Regions from separate parts of the Rossellomorea oryzaecorticis genome, predicted to be linked through region 1. Evidence: a T-box and tRNA genes for the amino acid it is inferred to sense, from the RefSeq annotation. Region 1 holds a T-box; the other holds one or more tRNA genes.
The links. A T-box is a leader RNA that pairs with one kind of tRNA and senses whether it is charged. The one in region 1 lies ahead of trpS (tryptophan--tRNA ligase), so its partner is inferred to be a tRNA-Trp.
Positions count from the first base shown of each region.

Region 1 (4,827 bases):
AAGAATATGAATCGTTATTTGTTCATGAGTATCATCATTGTGTAAGGATGGACAGAATGAACAAAAAAGATGAAGATTATACCCTTTTGGATTCCATCATATTTGAAGGACTGGCGGAGCATGCCGTGCGGGAGTATTGCGGATATGAATATGTTGCTTCATGGACGAAAGCTTACGATGATAAAGAACTTTCTAATTATTATGATAAATGGATAGGGCCGAATGTTGATATCACGAGGGCTAACCCGCTGCACGATCAATTGCTCCTCGGCCAGAAAGGATATCCGAAAATGCTTGGATATGCCGCAGGCTATTATCTGGTGGAAAAAGCACGTAAAAATAATAAGTTTGTGACAAAGCTCTTCCTGGGGAAGCCGTCTTCCTACTTCCTGCCCGATAAGAAGGGTTGAGACTCGGATTCAGACAGACACCCGTTTTCGTCATATATCACCCTGAAGGACATAAACTATAGTATAAAAGGACAAGCAAAAAACGAGGGTAGAGGCGGAAGGTATGGTGTTTCGTATGTTCATATTGTTTATTGGTTTTGGACTGGCCGTTTCCGGCGGGGTGAGCCTGATTATCTATCTGAACCTGCTTACAACAGGTATGACAATAATCGAATATTTATTATTTATAAGCACACGGGTAGAATGTTATCTTTTCCTGGTCGGGATTCTCATCATTACCGTAACGATCTACCTGCCTCGCAGGAAAAATAACGACTATCTATAAAAGGTGTTGAATCAGGAATATTTTTACTCCGTTCTGCCTATACTGATTGACAAATAAGATTGTAGCAAAGCGAGGGGTCAATCATGTTATATCTTCATGATGTATGGGTAAATTGGTTCGAAGGCGAAGAAAATGGCTACAATGTGTGTCATTTTCACGAATGGAGAAAAGAAGATGTCATTGAGTTGTTAGATCAAGTCCCTTTAATGAAGGTGGATACTGCACTTTTTCACTACATCGAGAATGATTTATCAGAATTACCTCAACAACTGCTGAATGATGTGTATCAAAAGGCATATTTAAGAAAGAACCATGAGCGGATTCAGCTTGATTATTGCTTTATAGTCACAGATGGGACAGGCATAATGGCGATTGATACGATTGGATATAACGTGCCGATCCGAAAGAGCAGACTAATACCGAGGCAGGAGCAGCTGGTTTATGAAATGGTGGAAGGTCATGAATCCCTTTCATACTCAGTGGATCAGGAACCGAAACCCGAGCACAACTATCATATCCTTTCCCCGAGTCCATTAGTGATGAACGGACTGACAAGGAAGGAAAGACAGTTGAAACAGCTCCTATTCATGGCGCTTGATCAGCTCCATAGTTCGAATAATACTGCCGAAATCCGATATTGGTATACGGAATGGGCACCTGAACAATACCGGGTCATTCAGCACATGGAGTTTGAAGACGTATGGAACATGTTATATGAAGAAACAAAATACGGATGGTCGGACAAGCACCTGACCCTATGTGAAAATATGATAAAAGGGCAGCCGTTTTTCGAGAAGTTATGGGAAGTTGAAAACAGGCCAAAAGTGAATTGAATGTAGGGACCTTAAGTCTGCAGCAGGCTTAAGGTTTTTTTATGCAAAAAAACCGGAGCTTGATATCAAGCCCCGGCACATCATCCATCATTTTCTCTTTCGTTCTTTTCGGCCAAGTCCCATGGCTCGTTCCATTTTCTTCAGCATCTTGCCCGCTGCACGGTTTGCTTTTTCAGCACCGCGGTCGAGAATGTCATCTAATTCATCAGAGTCGATCAATTCATTATACCGGTCCTGAATGGGCTTAATGGTGTTAACGACAACTTGAGCCAAGTCGCTTTTGAATTCACCGTATCCTTTACCGTCATATTTATGCTCCAGTTCTTCTATTGTAGTGCCTTCAAGGATAGAATAAATGGACAGCAGGTTAGAAACACCTGGTTTATTCTCTTTGTCATACTTCACGATACCGTCTGAATCAGTCACCGCGCTTTTGATTTTTTTCTCGATCTGTTTTGGATCATCGAGGAGCGTGATGAAGGATTTTTGATTGGCATCTGATTTACTCATTTTCTTTACCGGGTCCTGAAGCGACATGACGCGGGCGCCGACTTTCGGGATGCGCACTTCAGGGATGGTAAAGATGTCATTGTATTTATTATTGAAGCGCTCTGCAAGGTTACGTGTCAATTCAAGATGTTGTTTTTGATCTTCCCCGACCGGCACCAGGTTTGTTCCGTACAGCAGGATATCCGCAGCCATCAAAGGCGGGTAGGTCAAGAGGCCGGCAGAAACGGCTTCCTTTCCATGAGATTTATCCTTGAACTGTGTCATTCGCTCAAGTTCACCTATATACGTCACACACTGAAGGATCCATCCCGCCTGCGCGTGGGCAGGTACTTCCGATTGAATGAATAATGTGGATTTCTCCGGATCGATTCCGCATGCGATGTAAAGGGCAGCAAGGCTTTTGATATTTTTGCGAAGCTCCGCTTTGTCCTGCTGAACTGTAATGGCGTGCTGATCGACGACGCAGAAGTAGCAGTTATATTCATTCTGTAATTCGGTGAACTGCTTCATCGCCCCGATATAGTTACCAAGCGTAATCGTTCCGCTCGGCTGTATTCCGCTGAAAATTGTCTGCATTTCATTTTCCTCCTATATTTAAACAAAATAAAAACCCACTCGTCCTTTTAATATAGGGACGAATGGGATGATATCCGCGGTGCCACCCTAAGTACTCATTATGATGAGTCAGCTTAGTCCATGCAGTTTGCATGAAGCCCCTGTAACGTGGGACAAACCCGTTATTCGCTAATCTGCAAGTGCATTTCACAAATAAGGCTCAAAAGTCCATTCCCTAAAAAATGATTACTTGTTCACACCGGCCACAAGCTCTCTTGGAATCATTTAATAGGTACTATTCTTTATCAACGCCAGAATTTATTGATACCACTATTATAGTGAATCCATTCCTTCAATTCAAGTATACAGGAGATAGGACAACGCCAACGAAATGATAAGGAGAATACCACCTATACCAAGAAGGGATCGGGTTACCCGGTATGACCTGATCACTGAAAGTTCCACGTGGGCTTCCTTTGTGTCATCAAGATCATCGAATTGAGAGACGTACTTGCCCTGGGTTGTGCTTCTCCGGAATCTTTTCAGTGAATAAATAATTCCGTTGAAAAAACCTTTCTGAAAGATATATAAGAAGGCCCCGGCAATGAAATAAATAATTCCGGCAATAAACAAGCTGTTTATAAAGGAGAGCATGTATGTATCACCTTTAGCCAGTGAGACAGTGAGGGAAGCGATCAAGATGATAACTGCAATCAAATAAATATTAACTATACGTTTCATAATACTCCTTTATTCCTTTTTTATAGAAAGTATACACGAAGCCCATCGGTGATTTCAATTGGATTCATATATATACATTCTGGCGGATTGTGTATTCCCTTGATATACATTCATCTCTGAATAGCGCACAATCAGCCGATTATTAGAATCCTGACAACATCTGCTATTGGACTCTCAGGTTGCGCAAATTTAATAAAGAAACAGAACCCTTTATAAATATAATAGATGAAACTTTTAATCTATTTAAGATATGTAAAGATTGCAGATAGACAAAAACGGTTTATTGTAACAATTGTAATAGGACAAACACCCTAAGAATGATGGTTAAAACCTTAATATATCAAGGTTTTACTAACATATGACCTACTAATCTGATAATTTTGCAAAAAAACTGTTAAATTAATATTGCAAAAATATCTCTATCATGTATAATAAGTAACAAATCTTCTGAAAATTAGAAGATAAATAAATATGAGATTTACGAGGAGGTCAATTTCAAGATGAAGAAAAAGTTTTCATTCTTGCTGGTTCTTCTTCTGGCTCTTAGCACGTTCCTTGCTGCTTGCGGCGGCAATGACGATGCTAAAGGAGGAGATTCAGGTGAAAAAGGCGGCGACAAGCCTGCTGAAGGTAAGGAACAAGTTCTTAACCTGCTTGAGAGTTCTGAGATCCCATCAATGGACTCTACACTGGCAACTGACTCTGTTTCATTCAACGTAATGAACAACGTATTCGAAGGTCTTTACCGTTTAGGTGAGAACGACGAAGCGAAGCCTGGTATGGCTGAAAACATGGAGAAGAGTGAAGATGGATTAACTTACACATTCAAGCTCCGTGATGCTAACTGGTCAAACGGAGAGCCTGTTACGGCTAACGACTTCGTTTACGCTTGGCAAAAAGCTTTAAACCCTGACACTGGTGCAGAGTATGCGTACATCATGTACGATATCAAAAACGCTGCAAAAGTGAACGCTGGTGAAGTTCCGGTTGAAGAATTAGGTGTTAAAGCCGTTGATGACAAAACGTTGGAAGTACAGCTTGAAGGTCCTGTACCTTACTTCGAAGCATTACTTTCATTCGCAACTTTCTATCCTCAAAACCAAAAATTCGTTGAAGAACAAGGCGATCAATATGGTCTTGAAGCGGGTAACACATTATACAATGGTCCTTTCACACTTTCTGAGTGGAAGCACGAACAAAGCTTCAAATTATCCAAGAATGATAACTACTGGGATAAAGATACTGTGAAGTTGAAAGAAGTTAACTTCAACATCGTTAAAGATACTGCAACTGCAGTTAACCTTTATGAAACTGAAAAAGCTGACGTAACTGGTCTTTCAGCTGAATTTGTTGACAAGTACAAAGATGATCCTAACTTCAAAACACGTGCGGATACTGCTGTATATTTCCTTCGTCTGAACCAGAAGAACGAAGTATTGGCTAACGTAAACGC
Region 1 is NZ_JBJOSA010000004.1:42,347-47,173, reverse strand. Features, by position in the region: gene ACKA06_RS06310 (DUF2268 domain-containing protein) at 1-410, shown strand, start outside; gene ACKA06_RS06305 (hypothetical protein) at 514-735, shown strand; gene ACKA06_RS06300 (YjbA family protein) at 819-1,568, shown strand; gene trpS (tryptophan--tRNA ligase) at 1,656-2,654, opposite strand; T-box leader at 2,706-2,951, opposite strand; gene ACKA06_RS06290 (DUF3899 domain-containing protein) at 2,991-3,374, opposite strand; gene ACKA06_RS06285 (peptide ABC transporter substrate-binding protein) at 3,875-4,827, shown strand, end outside.

Region 2 (4,827 bases), on a different contig from region 1:
CCCTGCACACCGACGGGACGTTCGTAGATGAACCGACCGACTGGCTGCTGATGATGAAGATGAAAGAGGAGAATGCCGTCGGAGGGGAATCCCGCTTGCTTCACCTTGACGACTGGAATGAGCTCGACAGATTCTCGAATAACCCGCTCGCTTCCCATAAGTTCACGTACAAGGCGCCGGCAAGTAAAAATGTCAGCCAGGAAGTACAAAGAGCCACGTTCTTCCTCGACAACAACAAGCCTTGCATCTGCTTCATCGATCAGTTCGTATATCCGGAAAAAATCGATGAAGCGAAGTACCTGAAAGAACTCTCTCATTCTATGGAAAACGATCCTAGCCTGATCGAACTGAAACTCCCAGTAGGCGACCTCGTCGTCCTGAACAACCTCTTCTGGCTCCATGGCCGTGCGGCGTTTGAGAAGAATCCAGAGCTGAACCGGGAGCTGTTGAGGCAGAGGGGGCAGTTTTCTAAATAATTGTGAAGGCCCGTCCCTCACTGCTTTTCAGCGGTGAAGGACGGGCCTTTCTCTGTGTTCAAGGGAAATGTAACGTGAGCTGTAGTTCCTTCTCCTTGAGAACTTTCAAAACGGATCTTCCCATTATATTTTTCTACAATATTGAAGCAGATCATTAATCCGAGACCTGTGCCCTTGCTTTTCAATGAATAGAAAGGTGTCCCCAGGGCATCCACTTCGTCCCTTGTCATTCCCCTTCCCTCATCGATTACAAGGATTTTCACTTCATTTTTTTGTTTTTTCACCTTTACGGAAATAACCCCATTAGGAGGAGAGGCTTCGATTGCGTTTTTGATAAGGTTGATAAAAAGCTGCTTCAACTCAATCGGATTGGCCTTCACCATGCATCCTTCCTCCACCTTCAGTTCAATGCTTGTACTGCTGCGCAGCCCGTAACTCACCAATAATTCCGTGACATCATGTAAAATGATGTCCATCTCTACAGAAGATGCCATCTTCTCCTCATCGGGTTTGGCTATGGATAGGAATTGAGAAATAACATGTTCAGCTGAATGAAGCTCGTCAATCATCAAGGAAAAATTCCGCTTGTAGCTCTGATTCAAGTCAGGATTCTCCTGATAATACTGTAAAAAACCCTTCACCACAGTGAGCGGATTCCTGATTTCATGAGCAACCGCTGCCGCCATCTGCCCTGTCGTCTTCAACCGTTCAGCTTGCTGAACCTGCTCATAGTACATTCGCTGCTTTTGAATCCTGACACTCGACAGATGAAACACATAAAAAAGGATGATTTGCGTCGCAAGGAAGTTCACTATATTCCCGGTCATATCAGTGTATACGTACGAATAGGCTTTCCCCTGATCAAAAATGGATATATAAGTGAAAGTGAATCCTATCAATACTGTATTAGTGATTAATGAAAAATAAAAAAGAGTGCGATCAAAAAATAAAATGGACAACGCAGGTACAAAGCATAACAACACAAAGCCGGACCACGTTTCTGGATACAAATAAAACAAGCCGTATAGATAAGCAGTCGATGCAAACACCGTTATATACCTCATAAACGCATTCTCATACCGTGGATACAGTAACAGGCATAGTGAAACCACCAAGACCATGAATGCATGTATGATATAACGAAAATTTATTGTATTATTAACTACTACACCCATCACCATCAATAAGATGATGGCAGCTATAATAAAATAATAATTCCTTTTGTATAACCTCTGTTGTAATTCCTTCATCATCCACTTCCCCTGCTGGAGTCCACCATTAACTCCCAAACTATTACATTCATAGTAACTATCTTACAAAAATGGGGATTAGTCAATGGTGAGCGGAGTGGATTGGTGGCGGGGTGGTGGTGGGTCGGGGGGACAGGTACCGTGGCTCTAATAACAAACTTTTCACTTCTTAACAGCGTTTAATATATACAAATCAGAATGAATCTAAAAACACAAAAAGCCAATTCTTCTACTTCCTCGCATTAGAGGCAGCACAAGAACTGGCTTTTAATTACTTAGTGGAGCGGGTGATGGGAATCGAACCCACGACATCAGCTTGGAAGGCTGAGGTTTTACCATTAAACTACACCCGCTTATAAATTTGTAAATTGGCAGGGGCAGTAGGAATCGAACCCACACCAAAGGTTTTGGAGACCTTCGTTCTACCGTTAAACTATGCCCCTGTGATGTAAGTGTGCATTTTACGCAGTTCGCTCTGAGCGTATGCTCCGCTTCCGATGTGCAAAGGTTAAGGATGCTTCTTTTCACTCCGCTGTCGCTCCGTAAATTTTAAGTAAGCTTCTTTTACTCCGCAAACGCTTCGTAAAAAAGCTATATGGAGGGGGGCAGATTCGAACTGCCGAACCCGAAGGAGCGGATTTACAGTCCGCCGCGTTTAGCCACTTCGCTACCCCTCCATGATTATGAGAAAAAATAAATATGGCGGAGGAAGAGGGATTCGAACCCCCGCGGGCTTTAACACCCCTGTCGGTTTTCAAGACCGATCCCTTCAGCCGGACTTGGGTATTCCTCCGTATGATTGGCTGCTAACTAAACAAATAAGCACCTTATTGTAACTGCCTATATAAAGCTAGGCTTAGCTTTTACTTAGTGATGCTCCGCTGTCGCTTCGTAAAAAATCCATGGTGGAGGATGACGGGATCGAACCGCCGACCCTCTGCTTGTAAGGCAGATGCTCTCCCAGCTGAGCTAATCCTCCGTAAATTCTTTCGTTATTGGTGACGACCTTTATTAATCTATCAATTCTTTATAGAGTTGTCAAGTCTTTGTGGTAATTTAAGAATCTGTGGTGTGGGTCGGGGAGACAGGTTCCTTGCCCCACTTTTTCCTTTCAATTCCGATGGGTCACCGTACCTGTCCCCCGGCTCAATTATGATAAAATAGACTACCAATCTTGTTTAAAGGGTGTGGCATGCTTGATGGAGATTATTCCTTATATTTCGGTGAGCAGTTTGAAATTACATATGACTTCTAAGGAGATTTCAGTACAATTAAAGGAAGAGCCTAAACGTTTCAGGAAACATGATGAAGAGATGCGCTCAGATCATTACGTAAAAGCCGGGATTCTGGTTTATTACAGGACAGATGGAAGATGTGATTCCATCGAGTTGACAGACGACAAGGATCCAGTAATAGATGGGATTCACTTTATGAAGTTGCCTGCTAAAAAGGCAAAAAAGTTATTACTTGAGTTAGATGAAGAAATGATTGACCTTGAGGATATGGCCATTTCGAGAAAGTTAGGAATCAGTTTATATATCCCCTACAACAAAGTAGAAACTGTCATGATTTTTGAAAGAGGCTACTATGATGAAATGCTGAAATTGCTGGAAGAAATGGATGCGGAGATTTAAGAGGTGGAGCTTCGGGTGTGGGTCGGAGGGACAGGTACGCTGACCCATTTCCATAATCTTTTTTAGATGGGTCGAGGTACCTGTCCCCTCGACCCATCCACCACCCCCCTCCCATCACTTTACTCTCTGAACGACGCTTCGCGATATCCCCGTAACCCGGGCTATTTGGCGGGCGGATATCCCTTCTATTTGTTTAAGCTGCCCAAGGATTGCATTTCGCTGTTCTTTCTCCATTTTTTGCAGCATGCTGGTACTTGCTATGCCGGTTGCTCTGATGCACGCAAGAACTTCCTGGTCCGTTTTTTGTACGCTCCTCGTTTCTTCGAGGAATTGCTCCTGGTCGTTTGTCTGGTACATATATTCTTTAAATAATCGTAGAGCGTTGGATTTGTCTTTTGAAAATAGTTGCAGGACACCGGAGGTACTGAGGAGACTATTATTATGAAGGTATTCATGGATACTGGTCCATTCGCTGAAGAAAACGTCTGTGACGATACCTGCTTTTAAAGGGTTTTGGTGAATGTAGCGGAGTACTCTGAGGAAGGTTGAAGCGTTTTCGACTGTTTCACTTTTGAATCTTTCTTGAAATAAATGTCCGCACCGTTCGTATTTAGTGTTGTACCAGTAAACGTAGCTGGCACTGATTCTCTTGATTATTTCTGACACGGGGAACTCGTTCTCCTTTAATAAAAGGTGGACATGGTTATCCATCAAACAATAACCGTAGATTTCGAAATTCATTTCCTCCTTGTATTTCAATAACGTTTTAAGAAATCGCCGTTTATCTTCATCGTCTTCGAAAATGGTCTGCTTATTTATTCCTCTCAACATAACATGATACACACCGCTCCGGCTTTTTTCCCGGGCTTGTCTTGTCATCGGATCACCTCTTAATTTTTATTTGACCGTATTGGTCGGGGGTGGGTCGGGGGGACAGGTACAATGGCCCACACGCACAATCATAGAAGTAAATAGAAGGAGATAGATTTGCAACGCCTCCGCATTTCCAATCCCTACCATTATACCATGAGCAAAAGATTCAATGGCGATCATTTCATCTTATTTCCTGACTTAAGATATATCCCTTTCCCAGGAGTTGGCCACCGTACCTGGCTCCCTTCCAAAAGAGTGGGTCACCGTACCTGTCCCCCTGACCCAAAGTTGACCCAACGCACGCCTCCCCCCTATTGCCCACGAAATGGCCCGTTTCTGATAAACTAAAATAAGATATGACGCTGTAAGGAGATTAAATATGGATTATTCAGCTATCGGGAAGAAGGTAAGGGAACTAAGGAAGGCAGTCGGGCTCACTCAGGGAGAGCTGGCCGAAGGGATCTGCACGCAGGCGCTTGTCAGCAGGATTGAAAAGGGTGACATTTATCCCAGTGCCACTGCTTTGTATCAAATCTCGGTGAAGTTAGGTGTCGATGTGAATTATTTCTTTGAAATCGGCACCACTCCGAGGCT
Region 2 is NZ_JBJOSA010000028.1:26,193-31,019, forward strand. Features, by position in the region: gene glaH (glutarate dioxygenase GlaH) at 1-476, shown strand, start outside; gene ACKA06_RS19860 (ATP-binding protein) at 494-1,726, opposite strand; tRNA gene ACKA06_RS19865 (tRNA-Gly) at 2,006-2,079, opposite strand; tRNA gene ACKA06_RS19870 (tRNA-Trp) at 2,096-2,169, opposite strand; tRNA gene ACKA06_RS19875 (tRNA-Tyr) at 2,323-2,403, opposite strand; tRNA gene ACKA06_RS19880 (tRNA-Ser) at 2,427-2,519, opposite strand; tRNA gene ACKA06_RS19885 (tRNA-Val) at 2,630-2,705, opposite strand; gene ACKA06_RS19890 (hypothetical protein) at 2,923-3,360, shown strand; gene ACKA06_RS19895 (transposase) at 3,475-4,239, opposite strand; gene ACKA06_RS19900 (helix-turn-helix domain-containing protein) at 4,613-4,827, shown strand, end outside.
Region 2: it has a tRNA-Trp gene. The T-box ahead of trpS (tryptophan--tRNA ligase) is inferred to sense a tRNA for this amino acid. The anticodon was not compared.